2 regions of the Leclercia sp. GHBNCSD genome follow, and region 1 is predicted to be linked to the other one. Evidence: predicted binding sites of a transcription regulator. Region 1 holds the regulator's gene; the other holds the start of a gene.
What was found. The regulator ArgR, encoded in region 1, controls arginine synthesis, uptake and breakdown. The targets are predictions, from matches to a motif close to ANTGAATAAAAATACANT.
Positions count from the first base shown of each region.

Region 2: the regulator ArgR is predicted to act here: its motif matches at 6,137-6,154, upstream of argA (amino-acid N-acetyltransferase).

Region 1 is NZ_JBQVYO010000001.1:2,484,272-2,492,017, reverse strand. It holds gene degS (outer membrane-stress sensor serine endopeptidase DegS) at 1-1,004, shown strand, start outside; gene mdh (malate dehydrogenase) at 1,073-2,011, opposite strand; gene argR (transcriptional regulator ArgR) at 2,416-2,886, shown strand; gene yhcN (peroxide/acid stress response protein YhcN) at 3,265-3,528, shown strand; gene yhcN (peroxide/acid stress response protein YhcN) at 3,641-3,904, shown strand; gene ACT3IC_RS12065 (barstar family protein) at 3,966-4,235, opposite strand; gene ACT3IC_RS12060 (NAD-dependent succinate-semialdehyde dehydrogenase) at 4,280-5,734, opposite strand; gene aaeB (p-hydroxybenzoic acid efflux pump subunit AaeB) at 5,822-7,746, opposite strand, start outside.
Region 2 is NZ_JBQVYO010000001.1:2,876,501-2,884,246, forward strand. It holds gene recB (exodeoxyribonuclease V subunit beta) at 1-2,905, shown strand, start outside; gene recD (exodeoxyribonuclease V subunit alpha) at 2,902-4,722, shown strand; gene argA (amino-acid N-acetyltransferase) at 4,771-6,102, opposite strand; gene amiC (N-acetylmuramoyl-L-alanine amidase AmiC) at 6,332-7,585, shown strand; tRNA gene ACT3IC_RS13925 (tRNA-Met) at 7,689-7,746, opposite strand, start outside.

The DNA of each region.
Region 1 (7,746 bases):
CGATGCCCTCTTTACGTCAGTTCAATCAGCTGGCTGCGCCGCAGTTCGACAGCGCAGATGAAACGCCTGCCAGTTATAACCAGGCAGTACGCCGCGCCGCCCCTGCGGTGGTTAACGTCTATAACCGTGGGCTAAACAGCACCAGCCATAATCAGCTGGAGATCCGCACCCTTGGCTCCGGGGTGATTATGGATGAACGCGGCTACATTATTACCAACAAACATGTGATCAACGATGCCGATCAGATCATCGTGGCGCTGCAGGATGGCCGCGTCTTTGAGGCACTGCTCGTGGGCTCCGACAGTCTGACGGATCTGGCAGTCCTCAAAATCAACGCCACGGGCGGCCTGCCCGTTATCCCCATCAACCGTAAGCGGACGCCCCATATCGGCGACGTGGTGCTGGCCATTGGCAACCCCTATAACCTCGGACAGACCATTACCCAGGGGATCATCAGCGCAACCGGGCGTATCGGCCTGAACCCATCCGGACGGCAGAATTTCCTGCAGACGGACGCGTCCATCAACCATGGCAACTCCGGCGGCGCGCTGGTGAACTCGCTGGGCGAACTGATGGGCATCAACACCCTCTCGTTTGATAAAAGCAACGACGGGGAAACGCCCGAAGGGATCGGCTTCGCCATCCCGTTCCAGCTCGCTAACAAGATTATGGATAAGCTGATTCGCGACGGACGCGTGATCCGCGGCTACATTGGTATTGGCGGGCGTGAGATTGCTCCGCTGCATTCTCAGGGTGGCGGAATCGATCAGATCCAGGGGATTGTAGTGAACGAAGTGACCCCTGGCGGCCCAGCGGCAGAAGCGGGTATCAGGGTTAACGACGTGATTGTCTCGGTGAACGGTAAACCGGCCGTGTCGGCGCTGGAAACCATGGATCAGGTGGCGGAGATCAGGCCAGGCTCTATCATCCCGGTGGAAGTGATGCGTGATGATAAGAAACTGACCCTGCAGGTGACCATTCAGGAATACCCGGCCACCAACTGAGTTGGCAGGCATAAAAAAACCGGAGTTCATACTCCGGTTTTTTATTGCCCTGACGGGAAGCGCGTCGCTTATTTATTAACGAACTCTTCGCCCAGAACGATATCGTTCTTCAGGGTTTCCAGCATGCCAGCCATCGCCTGCTGTTCAAACGCGCTCAGGGTGCCGATAGACTTACGCTCTTCGATACCGTTTTTACCCAGCAGCAGCGGCTGAGAGAAGAAGCGCGCGTGCTCGCCGTCACCTTCAACGTAAGCGCATTCCACCACGCCTTGCTCACCTTGCAGGGCGCGGACCAGAGAGAGGCCGAAACGTGCCGCAGCCTGGCCCATAGAGAGGGTTGCAGAGCCGCCACCCGCCTTCGCTTCCACCACTTCGGTGCCGGCGTTCTGGATACGTTTGGTCAGGTCAGCCACTTCCTGCTCGGTGAAGCTCACACCTGGGATCTGGGACAGCAGTGGCAGAATGGTCACACCAGAGTGGCCGCCGATAACCGGGACTTCGAGCTCGGTTGGCTGTTTGCCTTTCAGTTCCGCAACAAAGGTGTTGGAGCGGATGATGTCCAGCGTGGTTACGCCGAACAGTTTGTTCTTGTCATACACGCCCGCTTTTTTCAGCACTTCTGCCGCGATAGCCACAGTGGTGTTAACCGGGTTAGTGATGATACCGATGCAGGCTTTCGGGCAGGTAGTAGCAACCTGCTGAATCAGGTTCTTAACGATACCCGCGTTCACGTTGAACAGGTCGGAACGATCCATACCTGGCTTACGCGCCACGCCTGCGGAGATCAGCACCACGTCTGCGCCTTCGAGCGCCGGGCGAGCATCTTCACCGGAGAAGCCTTTGATTTTAACAGCCGTCGGGATGTGGCTGAGGTCTACCGCCACACCAGGTGTTACCGGGGCGATATCATAGAGAGAGAGTTCTGAGCCTGCAGGCAGCTGAGTTTTCAGTAGTAGGGCAAGCGCCTGGCCGATACCGCCAGCAGCGCCGAGGACTGCGACTTTCATCCTAAACTCCTTATTATGGTGAGCTAACTTTCTGTTACTCCGTCGCGGCGACCTTAATTCAGCAGATCAATAAATACAATCGTGATGTATCAGGAATTAGCGGTCACGCGCTTTTCGCTTCTGCCGGAAAGCTATCGGGCGTTATGCGATAACTAAGCAACGAATCAAGAGGTGGTTACAATACACCCTCGCCAGCCACCAAAACAACATCAATTTGATAACATTTAATTTACTTTTAAGCTTATTTGCGAGGCGTGACGCAGGCATGTTCCTTGATAACGAATTTTGATAAAATCACTCCCTTTCATAACATTATTTCAGCCTAACATTGGGCAGATAGTTTGCATAAAAATTCATCCATGTGCATAATAATGTTGTTTCTACCGCTATATTTCGGGTGATTTATGCGAATCTCTTCTAAACAAGAAGAATTGGTTAAAGCGTTTAAAGCGCTGCTTAAAGAAGAAAAATTTAGTTCCCAGGGGGAGATTGTCCAGGCTCTACAGGATGAGGGTTTTGAAAACATCAACCAGTCGAAAGTCTCCCGCATGTTAACCAAGTTCGGCGCGGTGCGTACCCGCAACGCCAAAATGGAGATGGTCTACTGTCTGCCAGCCGAACTGGGCGTCCCGACCACCTCGAGCCCGCTGAAGAATCTGGTACTGGATATCGACTATAACGAAGCTGTGGTGGTGATCCACACCAGCCCGGGTGCGGCACAACTGATTGCGCGCCTGCTCGACTCGCTGGGTAAAGCGGAAGGTATCCTCGGCACTATTGCCGGTGACGACACCATCTTCACGACCCCGGCCAATGGTTTCTCCGTGAAAGATCTCTACGAAGCCATTCTGGTACTGTTCGAACAGGAACTCTGATCCCCTTCCCTGCCGCCGCTCGCGGCGGGGAACCTTCTGCTCCCGCCCCGTTTCACCCTACAATCTGTTATCTGTAATTTAACAAATAGTGCGTTTTTCTGCCTCATTGCTTTTACACAGCGAATGATAAACCACAAGATCGCACAAATAATCAAAGTTACATATCTTATTAATTTTAATAGAAATAACTGCTCAAGCCCCGCTTATCTCCCTGCTTTTTATTTCTTTTCGTTATATAAAATCCCTTGTTTAATTCTTGACCACCCAAGAAACAATTAGCATGGTATTAATTTATGCCGTTATTAGTGTATACTTGTTTTTGTGATGAGGGTCACGAAACGACGACCCCAGTAAAAGAATATGACGAGGAAAAGAATCATGAAAATCAAAACTACCGTAGCCACACTAAGCATTCTCTCTGTCCTGTCTTTCGGCGCCTTTGCTGCTGATGCGATCAACGCCGAGCAGGCTCAGTCTCGTGAATCTATCGGTACCGTTTCTATCGGTGCGATCGGAACCTCTCCGATGGACATGAACCAGATGCTGAACAAAAAAGCGCAGGAACAGGGTGCCTCTTCCTATCGCGTTATCGAAGCGCGTACAGGTGACCACTGGCATGCAACTGCTGAGCTGTACAAATAAGTCGTACCGAGTATTACCCGTACTACCCGATATCTCTGTTCAACGGCACCAGGCATAAAAATAGCAGCACAACCCTTCTTGCCGTTGAGCCTGCACTCCAGGAGTAAAGACTATGAACACTAAATTAATTATCGCCGCTGGTTTCGCTTCCGTTCTCTCATTTGGTGCCAGCGCTGCTGTACATCAGGTAAACGCCGACCAGGCGCAAGGCCTGCAATCTATGGGGAGCATCTCCGTAAGTGAAGTGGCCGGCTCGCCGATGGATGTCCGTCAGGCTCTGGCCGCAAAAGCTGAAAAAGCGGGCGCCAGCAGCTATCGCGTTACTGAGCTGAATACCGGTGACCACTGGCATGCCACGGCCGAGCTGTACAAATAAACCCTCGTCGTATTGATATACGACTTGCCCCTGCTTCGCAGGGGCTTTTTTATATCCTGCACTAATGTACGTTAAAGCGAATCTGCCCCTCCAGCTCCTCTTCCGCCTCATCAAACAGCAGGATCAGCGCCCCAAAGCGTCTGCGCAGCTTTTCCGGTAAATGGATGAATTCGATTTCAAGCGGTAGCGGCAACTGGCTGCTGGTCACTATTTCCCACAGGGAGTCCAGATCCGTCACCCTCTCCTGCCCTATACCGAAGGTCCGTGAAAACTCACGGTAGAACGCCTCCTGACTGTCAATTTCATCAAAATCAAACGTATAGATATTCATGCCAGCCACCCCGTCCAGGTGAGCGGCTTCTGCCGCTCTGCCAATTATAATCCCCCGATATGCAGGGTTTTGACTTCCAGGAACTCCTCCAGCCCCAGCACTGACCCTTCGCGGCCCAGCCCCGACTCTTTCACCCCGCCAAAAGGCCCAAGCTCCGTGGATACCGCGCACTCGTTTATGCCGATCATCCCGCTCTCAAGGGCCTGTGAAACGCGGAACACCCGCTGCAAATTCTGAGTATAGAAATAGGCAGCCAGGCCAAACGGTGTATTGTTGGCGCGCTGGATCACCTCCTCTTCAGAAGTGAAACGGAAGCAGGCCGCCACGGGTCCGAAGGTCTCTTCGCTGGCAAGCGCCATCCCTTCATGGCAGTCTGCCAGCACCGTCGGTTGCCAGAAGTTGCCGCCGAGAGCATGGGCTTTGCCGCCCGCCAGCACCGTCGCCCCTTTGGCGACGGCATCCTCCACATGCTCACGCACTTTTTTCACTGCGGCAGGTTCAATCAACGGCCCGACGACGGTCCCCTCTTCCAGACCGTCACCCACTTTTAAGTCGTTTACGGCAGCGACGAGTTTGCTGACAAACGCCTCATACACCGACTCCTGAATATAGAAGCGGTTAACGCTGACGCAGACCTGCCCCGCGTTACGGAATTTATTGGCTATTGCCCCTTTCACCGCCGCATCGATATCGGCATCGTCAAAGACGATATAAGGCGCATTCCCGCCCAGCTCCATCGACACTTTTTTCATGGTCTCGGCGGCATTGCGCATCAGGGTTTTGCCCACCGCCGTCGAGCCGGTAAAGGAGATTTTGCGCACCTCAGGGCTATACATGATCGCGTCGCTTATCTCAGCGGTATTTCCCGCCACCGCGTTGAGTACGCCATCCGGGACCCCCGCTTTTTTAGCCAGAGTGAGCAGCGCAAAGGCGCTCAGCGGCGTGTTATTAGCCGGTTTAATCACGCCGGTACAGCCTGCCGCCAGCGCCGGGCCCAACTTGCGGGTCAGCATCGCCATCGGGAAGTTCCACGGCGTGATAGCCGCCACCACGCCAATGGGTTCGCGGGTGGCAAGAATGCGGGAGCCGGGTTTAACAGGAGGGATGATTTCGCCGTTGGCGCGTTTGGCCTGCTCGGCAAACCACTGGATGAAACTGGCCGCGTACTCCACTTCCCCTTCCGCCTCTTTCAGCGGTTTGCCCTGCTCGGTGGTCATCAGTTGGCCAAGCCACTGCTTGTTTTCAATGATTAATTCATACCAGCGATAGAGGATGGCCGAACGCTCTTTAGCGGTTTTTGCACGCCAGGCCGGGAAAGCCCGGCTCGCGGCGGCGATGGCCTCTTCGGTCTCTTTCTTGCCTGCTTTTGCCACCTGGGCTACCACAGCCCCGGTCGACGGGTTAAGTACATCGAATGTAGTATCGAGCGTTTTCCATACGCCATCGACTAAATATCCGGTCTGAAATAGCGCACTATCCTGAAGAGACTGGGTAGTCATGTATCCTCCCATTTTGAGTTTATGTCCTCGCCAGGATAAGTATAGTCACAAAAAAACCGACGCTTATGGCGTCGGTTTTAGGAAGGATTAGCTGTCGGTCAGGGCATTCTGGTATCGATGCAGCATGCCCACCAGCCGCTGCACCGGTTCGGTCACCTGTCGCGGCGCCTCCCAGATACGCAGTTTTTCCTGATAGATTTCCAGCTCCGCCAGCAGCTGCGTGAAATAGCGCCGGCGCTTATCGTCGCTGGAGGCTGAAATCACATGATCGGCAGTACGGCGCAGCTGGCGGTGGAACGCAGAGAGATCGTCATTCACCGGAATCGGCGCGTTGCGCAGACGCTGGTGGGCGATGATCAGCGTCAGGGCCAGGCGGAATTTCGCCAGATCGCCCGGGAACTTGTTCAGCAGTAAAAAGAGCTGCTGATAGAGCGCAGGCAGATGGTTCTCTTTACGTCGGGCGGTATTGGTGGTCATCGCCGAGACGGCGGCAGAAACGAACTGGTTCAGCAGCACGCGTCCGGTTCGGGCCTGAGAGTTATCGCGCACCAGCAGGATCACCATCATCGCCAGGAAGCAGCCGACAATCTGTCCCAGCGCGCTGTCGAGAAACTGGCTGAAGTGGAACGTCATCGGGTTATCCAGGACCAGAATATTGATGGTACTGGCCAGGGCCCCCAGCGATCCCAGGCGTCGCTTCTGTACCTCGATACCAATAAAGAAGGCCATAACCGCGAGACTCAGACAGAGCAACAGCATGCTTTGCTGGGTTGACGGGAGGACCACCAGGAAATAGAAAGCGCCAATCGGCAACGCCGCCAGGGTGCCGTACAGAAAATCGAGCGCCACCATCCGGGGATTAGGCAGTCGCATCGCCAGCGAGGTGACCACCGCGATCATCACCATCGCGCCGCTTCCGGAGGTCCAGCCGGTCCAGAGCCAGAAAAGCGTCCCCAGCATACAGGCCAGCGTGGTACGCCAGAAGTTAACCATCGCATGGTGGCGCTCCGCCGACTCGGCTTTTACCACCACTTCCCCCTGCAACACCTCCTCTTCGGTGGCGCTGATTTTAGTGTTGCCGATAACGCCGCGTTTGAGCAGCAGGTAGCGCGTCGCCGCGCCGACCCAGGTATAGATGGTGACCGGGGTATCGCGTTCGCCGGTCCAGGCGATGACCCGGCGCATGCGTTTGAGCTGCTTATGCACGTCCTGAGCAGTGGCAACGGGGGTGGCAAACAGCTCGCGGAAGGTCCCGGTGATCGCCTCGGGGCGCGTGTTCTGGATCAGATAGGTTTCACAGGCCTGGGTGATGAGGGTTAAGGAGACGGTATTAAGTGCCTTCAGGCGGCGGTTTGCCCGCGACCAGCGCGACGACTCCATATTGAGGTTGCTGCGCATCCCCTCCAGCGCGGTGGTACGACGCACCAGCGCGCTCCAGGCGTTATCGACCTCTTCACTGTCGCCGTGCTCGATGCACAGCTGCATGAGTTGATACTGGGCAACGATCAGCGCATCCAGCTCGCGATCCACCTCCTGTTTGATCGAGCGGGGAGAGAAGAGCAGATCCGCCACGATCGCGCAGACGATCCCCATCACGATCTCACTGCAGCGCTCTACGGCAAACTGTGGGGCCAGCAGGGGATTGGCCTGAATGGTGATGATAATAATCAGCGCCGTATAGCCTGAAAGGCCCCAGGCGTAGGAGTTCTCCACCCGCACCAGGGAGGAGATCCAGGTACAAAAACCGGCCCAGATACAGCACACCATCAGCATCAATAGCGGGGTGCGGATCATCAGGATCACGATGGTGAGCGCCGCGATACAGCCGATAAAGGTGCCGACGATACGCAGCATCCCGCGATAGCGGATGGCGCCGGAGTAAGGCTCACCGCCTGCGGCAAACGCCGGGCCGGCGGCGACAATCGCGGCCGTCAGCACCGCCCAGCGGGGCGTTTCCAGCTGAAAATGAAACCCGACAAACAGCGCCAGCACGATGGCGAAAGCCAGCTTAA
Region 2 (7,746 bases), 390 kb from region 1:
GGACGAAACGCTGGCTTCACGCCATGAGAAGATTGTCGGCCTGATCGCCGCCATGAAACAGCAGTGGTCTGACAGCGTGGCGGAAATCGAGGCGGTGATTGAACGCTCCGGCATCGATCGGCGTAAATTCAACCGCGGCAACCAGGCAAAATATATCGAGCGCGTTACGGCCTGGGCGCAGGAAGAGAAGCACAGCTATCAGCTGCCTGACGCGCTGGAAAAATTCTCCCAGTCGTTCCTTGCCGAGCGCACGAAAGCGGGGGGCGAGGTACCGGAACACCCGCTCTTTTCCGCCATCGATAACCTGCTGGCAGAGCCGTTAACCCTTAACGATCTGATGATCACCCGTGCGCTGTCAGAGATCCGCGAAGCGGTGGCGCGGGAAAAGCGCCGTCGCGGTGAGCTGGGCTTCGACGATATGCTCAGCCGTCTCGATGATGCCCTCAACAGCGACAATGGCGAGGCGCTGGCTGCCGCCATCCGGACCCGTTTTCCGGTGGCGATGATCGATGAATTTCAGGATACCGATCCCCAGCAGTACCGGATTTTCCGCCGCATCTGGCGCCAGCAGCCGGATACCGCCCTGCTGCTGATTGGCGACCCGAAACAGGCGATCTACGCCTTCCGTGGGGCGGATATTTTCACCTACATGAAAGCGCGTGGCGAAGTGGCCGCGCACTATACGCTGGATACCAACTGGCGTTCGGCGCCCGGCATGGTGGAGAGCGTGAATACGCTCTTTTCACAGATGAACGATGCTTTCATGTTCCGTGAAATCCCCTTCTTACCGGTCAAATCTGCCCCGAGAAACGCCACGCTGCGTTTCGAGTATAAAGGCGATTTCCAGCCCGCGATGCGCATCTGGCTGATGGAGGGCGAGGGGTGTGGCGTCGGAGATTACCAGACCTTTATGGCCCAGCACTGCGCGGCGCAAATCCGCGACTGGCTGAGCGCTGGCGTGCGCGGCGAAGCCATTCTGCACCGGGGCGACGATGCCCAACCGGTGAAGGCGTCAGACATTACGGTGCTGGTGCGCAGCCGTCAGGAGGCGGCGTTGATCCGTGATGCGCTGACCCTGCTGAGCATTCCTTCGGTCTATCTCTCCAACCGCGACAGCGTATTTGAAACGCTGGAAGCCCAGGAGATGCTCTGGCTGTTGCAGGCGGTGCTGGCGCCGGAGCGTGAAAGCACCCTGCGCAGCGCCCTGGCAAGCGCCATGCTCGGCCTTAACGCCCAGGATATCGATACGCTGAATAACAGTGAGACACTCTGGGATAAGGCGGTGGAAGAGTTTACCCGCTACCGTGAGCGCTGGCAGAAGCGGGGCGTAATGGCGATGCTGCGCGACCTCATGACCCAGCGCAACATCGCCGAAAATATGCTGGCGACCGCCGGAGGGGAACGCCGCCTGACCGATATTCTGCATATCAGCGAACTGTTGCAGGAGGCGGGGGCCCAGCTTGAGAGTGAATATGCCCTCGTGCGCTGGCTGGCGCAGCACATTGCCGAGCCGAACAGCAACGCCTCAAGCCAGCAAATGCGTCTCGAAAGTGACAAGCATCTGGTTAAAATCGTCACCATTCACAAATCGAAAGGGCTGGAGTATCCCCTGGTCTGGTTGCCTTTCATTGCCAACTACCGGGTTCAGGATCAGGCCTTTTATCACGATCGTAAGACCTTCGAAGCGGTGCTTGACCTCAGCAAGGCCGATGACAGCGTGGAGCTGGCCGAAGCTGAACGGCAGGCGGAAGATTTACGCCTGCTCTATGTGGCACTGACCCGTTCGGTGTGGCACTGCAGCTTAGGCGTGGCGCCGCTGTTCCGTCGGCGTGGCGAAAAATCGGGTGACAGCGACGTCCACCTGAGCGCGCTTGGACGCCTGATCCAGCGCGGCGAGCCGAAAGATGCCGCCGGTCTGCGCCAGTGTCTGGAGGCGTTATGCAATGACCACATTGCATTGCAGGTTGCCGATGTGGCAGACGCCGCCCGCTGGCATATGCCGGATCCGGTGATGCCGGATCTGCAGGCGCGGCAGGTGGCTCGCATGCTGTATGACGACTGGCGGGTCACCAGCTATTCCGGACTTCAGCAGCACGGGCACAGTATCGCCCAGGATCTGATGCCGCGCCTCGATGTTGATGCCGCAGGCACCGGCGAAGTGCCGCAGGAGCCAGAGCTGACGCCGCATCAGTTTCCGCGCGGCGCCTCGCCGGGCACCTTTTTACACAGCCTGTTTGAAGCACTCGATTTTACGCAGCCCGTCTCCCCGGAGTGGGTGCTGGAGATGCTGCAAAAAGGGGGGTACGATGCCCGCTGGGAGCCGGTGTTAACCCGCTGGATCGCGCAGGTGCTGGAAACTCCGCTCAATGAGGAGGGGATCTCACTGAGCCAGCTGACAGCCGCTGATAAGCAGGTTGAGATGGAGTTTTATCTGCCCATCGCCGGGCCGCTCACCGCCGGGGCGCTGGATGCGTTGATCCGCGAGTACGATCCACTCTCCCGGGGCTGCCCGCCGCTCGATTTTCGTCAGGTGCGCGGCATGCTGAAAGGCTTTATCGACCTGGTCTTCCGCCATAATGGCCGCTATTACCTGCTGGACTATAAATCCAACTGGCTGGGTGAAAACAGCGAGGCCTATACCCCGCAGGCTATGGCCCGGGCGATGCAGTCGCACCGCTACGATCTGCAGTACCAGCTCTATACCCTGGCGCTGCACCGATATTTACGTCACCGTATTGCCGACTATGACTATCAACAACATTTCGGTGGGGTGATCTACCTGTTTTTACGTGGCGTCGATGGCAGCTCGCCGGGCGCCGGTTGCTTTGCCACCCGTCCGGATGAAGCGTTAATCGAACAAATGGATAGCCTGTTTTCCGCCAGCAACGAGGAGCTAACACAATGACGATGCAGGAACACTTGCTGGAAGCCGTAGAGCAGCGCGTGCTGCGTCGTCTGGATGTACAGTTTGCGATGATGGTAGCAGGGAACGACGAACCGGCGGTGATGCTGGCGGCGGCAATCTTAAGCCGTGATGCGGGAGAAGGGCACGTTTGCCTGCCGTTGTCCCGGCTGCGTGCCGAGGCGAAAAGCGCCGCGCTGCAGGCCTGTTTTGCGCTGTTTGACCAGGAGCCGGACTGGACCGCTACGCTGCTGCGCTCCCGCGCGGTGAGTGCAGGGGATGAACCGACGCCGCTGGTGCTCACCGGCGAACGGCTCTACCTCAACCGGATGTGGCGCTATGAGCGGGCGGTGGCCCGCTTCTTTAGCGAAGCCAACCAGCCTTTGCCCCATGACAGCGCCGACGTTCAGCGCACGCTCAATGCGCTGTTCACCTCTGATGAATCCGTCAACTGGCAAAAGGTGGCTGCGGCAGTCGCGTTAACGCGGCGTATTTCCGTGATCTCCGGCGGGCCGGGGACCGGCAAAACGACCACCGTTGCCCGCCTGCTGGCGGCGCTGATCCAGATGGCGGGAGAGGAGAAGTGCCGGATCCGGCTGGCAGCCCCCACCGGTAAAGCGGCCGCTCGTCTGACCGAATCCCTGGGCGGCGCGCTGCAAAAACTGCCCCTGACCGAGGCCCAGCGCGCGCGATTCCCGACGGAAGCGAGTACGCTGCACCGTTTGCTTGGCGCGCAGCCTGGCAGCCAGCGCCTGCGTTACCATGCAGGTAATCCGCTGCACCTGGATGTGCTGGTGGTGGATGAGGCGTCGATGATTGATCTGACGATGATGTCGCGTCTGATCGACGCCCTGCCGCCTCATGCCCGGGTTATTTTCCTCGGCGATCGCGACCAGCTGGCTTCCGTCGAAGCGGGCGCGGTGCTGGGTGACATCTGTACCTGGGCCAGCGCCGGCTTTACGGTCCGGCGCGCGCAGGAGCTTGCCAGCATGACGGGATGCGAGATGGAGGGCAACGTCAGCCCGGTCGCGGGTGCGCTACGCGACAGCCTGTGCCTGCTGCAAAAAAGCTACCGTTTTGGCAGCGATTCTGGCATCGGGCAACTGGCGGCCGCGGTCAACCGGGGCGATCGCCACGCTATCCGCTCGGTATTTGATGGCAAATTCAGTGATATTGAGAAAAAGCAGCTCCAGAGCGGGGAAGAGTATCTGGCGATGCTGGAAGATGCCCTGCAGGGGTATCAACATTTTCTCGACAGCGTGCAGCAGCAAGCCTCCGAAGCGGAGATCCTGGCGGCATTTGGCCGCTACCAGCTGCTTTGCGCCTTACGGGATGGCCCCTTCGGCGTTGCCGGGCTCAATGAAAAGCTCGAGCAGGTCCTGGCGCAAAAACGCCGTATTGGCCGTCAGCCGCATTCACGCTGGTATGAAGGCAGGCCGGTGATGATTTCACGTAACGACAGCGCGCTGGGCCTGTTTAACGGCGATATCGGGATTGCGCTGAATCGGGGTCAGGGGCTGCGTGTCTGGTTCCAGATGCCCGACGGCAGCGTGAAATCCGTGCAGCCCAGCCGCCTGCCGGAACATGAAACCGCCTGGGCCATGACGGTGCATAAATCCCAGGGCTCTGAGTTCGATCACGCGGCGCTGATTTTACCTAACCAGATGTCGCCCGTCGTGACCCGCGAGCTGGTCTATACCGCCATTACCCGCGCCCGTCGGCGGTTGTCGTTGTATGCGGATGAAGGGGTGCTGACCCAGGCTGTCACTACCCGTACAGAGCGACGCAGCGGCCTGAGCGCGATTTTTGAAGCCTTATAAGCGTGTGAAAAGCCGGGCGGCGTTTGCCCGGCCTGTGGGTGATGACCGTTATCCCAGGTCCGCCATCAGCACTTTTGAACGGCGCTGGTAGTTGTACATCTCTTTCTTGGTTTCCGGCAGCGAGTCAATATCCACCGGCGTGAAACCCCGCTCCTGGAACCAGTGAATGCTGCGGGTCGTCAGCACAAACAGCTTGCTCAGCCCCATCTGCCGCGCCTGGAGGGCGATCCGCTCCAGCAACACTTCGCCGCGCGATGAGCTGCGGTAATCCGGATGTACCGCCACGCAGGCCATTTCACCGATCTTCTCTTCCGGGAAGGGGTAGAGCGCCGCACAGGCGATGGTGAGGTTATCGCGCTGAATAATGGTGAACTTGTCGATCTCCATCTCCAGCTGTTCGCGGGAGCGGCGCACCAGGATCCCCTGCTGCTCCAGCGGGCGGATGAGTTCCAGAATGCCGCCGATGTCGTTGATGGTGGCGCGACGGATCTGCTCGGCGCTCTCCATCACAATCTGCGTCCCAATACCGTCGCGGGAGAAGAGCTCCTGCAGCAGGGCGCCATCTTCCTGATAGCTGATCAGATGGCTGCGACGCACGCCGCTGCGGCAGGCTTTGATTGCGCCCCGCAGAAAACGCACGGTACCGGAGTAGTAGTCCCCCTGCGCCTCAAGGGCATCGACGCGCGCCTGAGCCTCGTTAGGGAACAGCTCAGAGACAATATTCCCGAGCTCGTTCATCACCCCCTGCGAGGAGCAGAAGCCGATCATTTTTTCTGCTTTCAGCTTGATCGCCAGCTGGGTGGCAATCTCTTCAGAGGTGAGGTTGAAACTTTCGCCCGTGACAGAGACGGCCACCGGGCCGGTCAGCACAATCGCGCCGCCATCGAGCTGACGGTGGATCGCCTCTTCATCAATACGACGAATACGTCCGCTGTGGCAGTAGTCCACGCCATCATCCACGCCGAGCGGCTGGGCGATAATAAAATTACCGCTGACCACATTAATATGCGCCCCCTGCAGCGGGGTGTTGTTAAGGCTCATCGACAGGCGCGCGGTGATGTCCAGCTGCAGCAGACCGGCGGCCTGCTTAACCAGCTCCAGCGTTTTAGCGTCGGTGACGCGGGTATGTTTGTGGTAGATCGGCTCGTGATGATGCGCGGCCAGATTCGCCTCGATCTGCGGGCGAGCGCCATACACGACAACCAGACGAATACCCAGGCTATGCAGCAGGCCGATATCATTGACAATACTGGAGAAATTCTCATGCTCAATGGCTTCGCCACCCAGCATGACGACAAACGTCTTTCCCCGGTGGGCGTTGATATAGGGAACAGAATGGCGGAATCCCTGGACCAGTTCGATTCTACGTTCCTTCACCACGGCACAACCCCTTAATGAATGTTTATTCGTAATTTTTGTATTTTTATTCGATTATCGCTCTGTGCGCAAGCCAAACTTTTCTTCGAAGCAAAGAAAAGATTCAGCTAAGTTATCGTTAACGCATGATTGTTTACCCTTTTAGGGATGACAGGTTATGCATCATTCGTTAAAGTTTTCGGTCAATTTGGACGTTATGAAAAGTTATTCGATATCTTTGCTCGGGAGAAGCATGTCGGGATCCAGTAAAGCATTAAGTCGTCGTCGCCTGTTACAAGGGGCCGGAGCAATGTGGTTGCTTAGCGTCAGTCAGGTCGGGTTTGCCGCTGTCAGCCAGGTTGTTGCGGTGCGCGTCTGGCCGTCTTCGACCTATACGCGCGTGACGGTCGAGTCAAACCGGGTGCTGAACTATAAGCAATTCGCGTTGAGCAACCCGGAGCGGGTGGTGGTGGATATCGAAGGCGTAAATCTTAACTCGGTGCTGAAAGGAATGAGCGCCCAGATCCGCGGCGACGATCCCTTTATCAAATCCGCGCGGGTAGGGCAGTTTGATCCGAAAACCGTGCGCATGGTGTTTGAGCTCAAGCAGAACGTCAAACCGCAGCTGTTTGCCCTCGCACCGGTGGCCGGTTTTAAAGAACGTCTGGTTATGGATCTCTATCCTGCCAACGCGACCGATATTCAGGATCCGCTGCTGGCCCTGCTGGAGGATTACAACAAAGGCGATCTGGAAAAACAGGTACCGCCTGCGCAAAGTGGCCCGCAGCCCGGCAAAGCGGGACGCGATCGCCCGATTGTGATCATGCTCGATCCGGGGCACGGCGGCGAAGACTCCGGCGCGGTAGGCAAATACCGGACCCGGGAAAAAGATGTGGTGCTGCAAATCGCCCGTCGCCTGAAGGCGATGATCGACAGAGAAGGCAACATGCGCGCCTACATGACGCGCAACGAAGATGTCTTTATTCCGTTAAAAGTGCGTGTGGCGAAAGCACAAAAGCAGCGTGCGGATCTCTTCATCTCTATCCATGCGGACGCCTTTACCAGCCGTCAGCCCAGCGGGTCATCAGTGTTTGCCCTCTCTACCAAAGGGGCGACCAGTACCGCAGCACGCTATCTTGCCGATACCCAGAACGCCTCCGACCTTATCGGTGGGGTAGGGCGGAGCGGCGATCGCTATGTCGACCACACCATGTTCGATATGGTCCAGTCGCTGACCATCACCGACAGCCTGAAGTTTGGTAAAGCGGTGCTGGGCAGGCTCGGGCATGTGAACAAGCTGCATAAGAACAGCGTCGAGCAGGCCGGATTTGCGGTGTTGAAAGCGCCGGACATCCCGTCGATTCTGGTGGAAACCGCCTTTATCAGTAACGTGGAAGAGGAGCGCAAACTTAAAACGGCTAAGTTCCAGCAGGAAGTGGCGGAGTCAATACTGGCGGGGATTAAAGCCTATTTCTCTGACGGGGCGACGCTGGCGAGACGCGGATAAGATCAACACTGCCCGGCGGCGCTGCGCCTGCGCGGGCCTACGGGTGGGCTGACGACAAAAACAAAAAAACACCCGGAAGGGTGTTTATTGTTTTAAGAAGTGTTGGTTGCGGGGGCCGGATTTGAACCGACGACCTTCGGGTTATGAGCCCGACGAGCTAC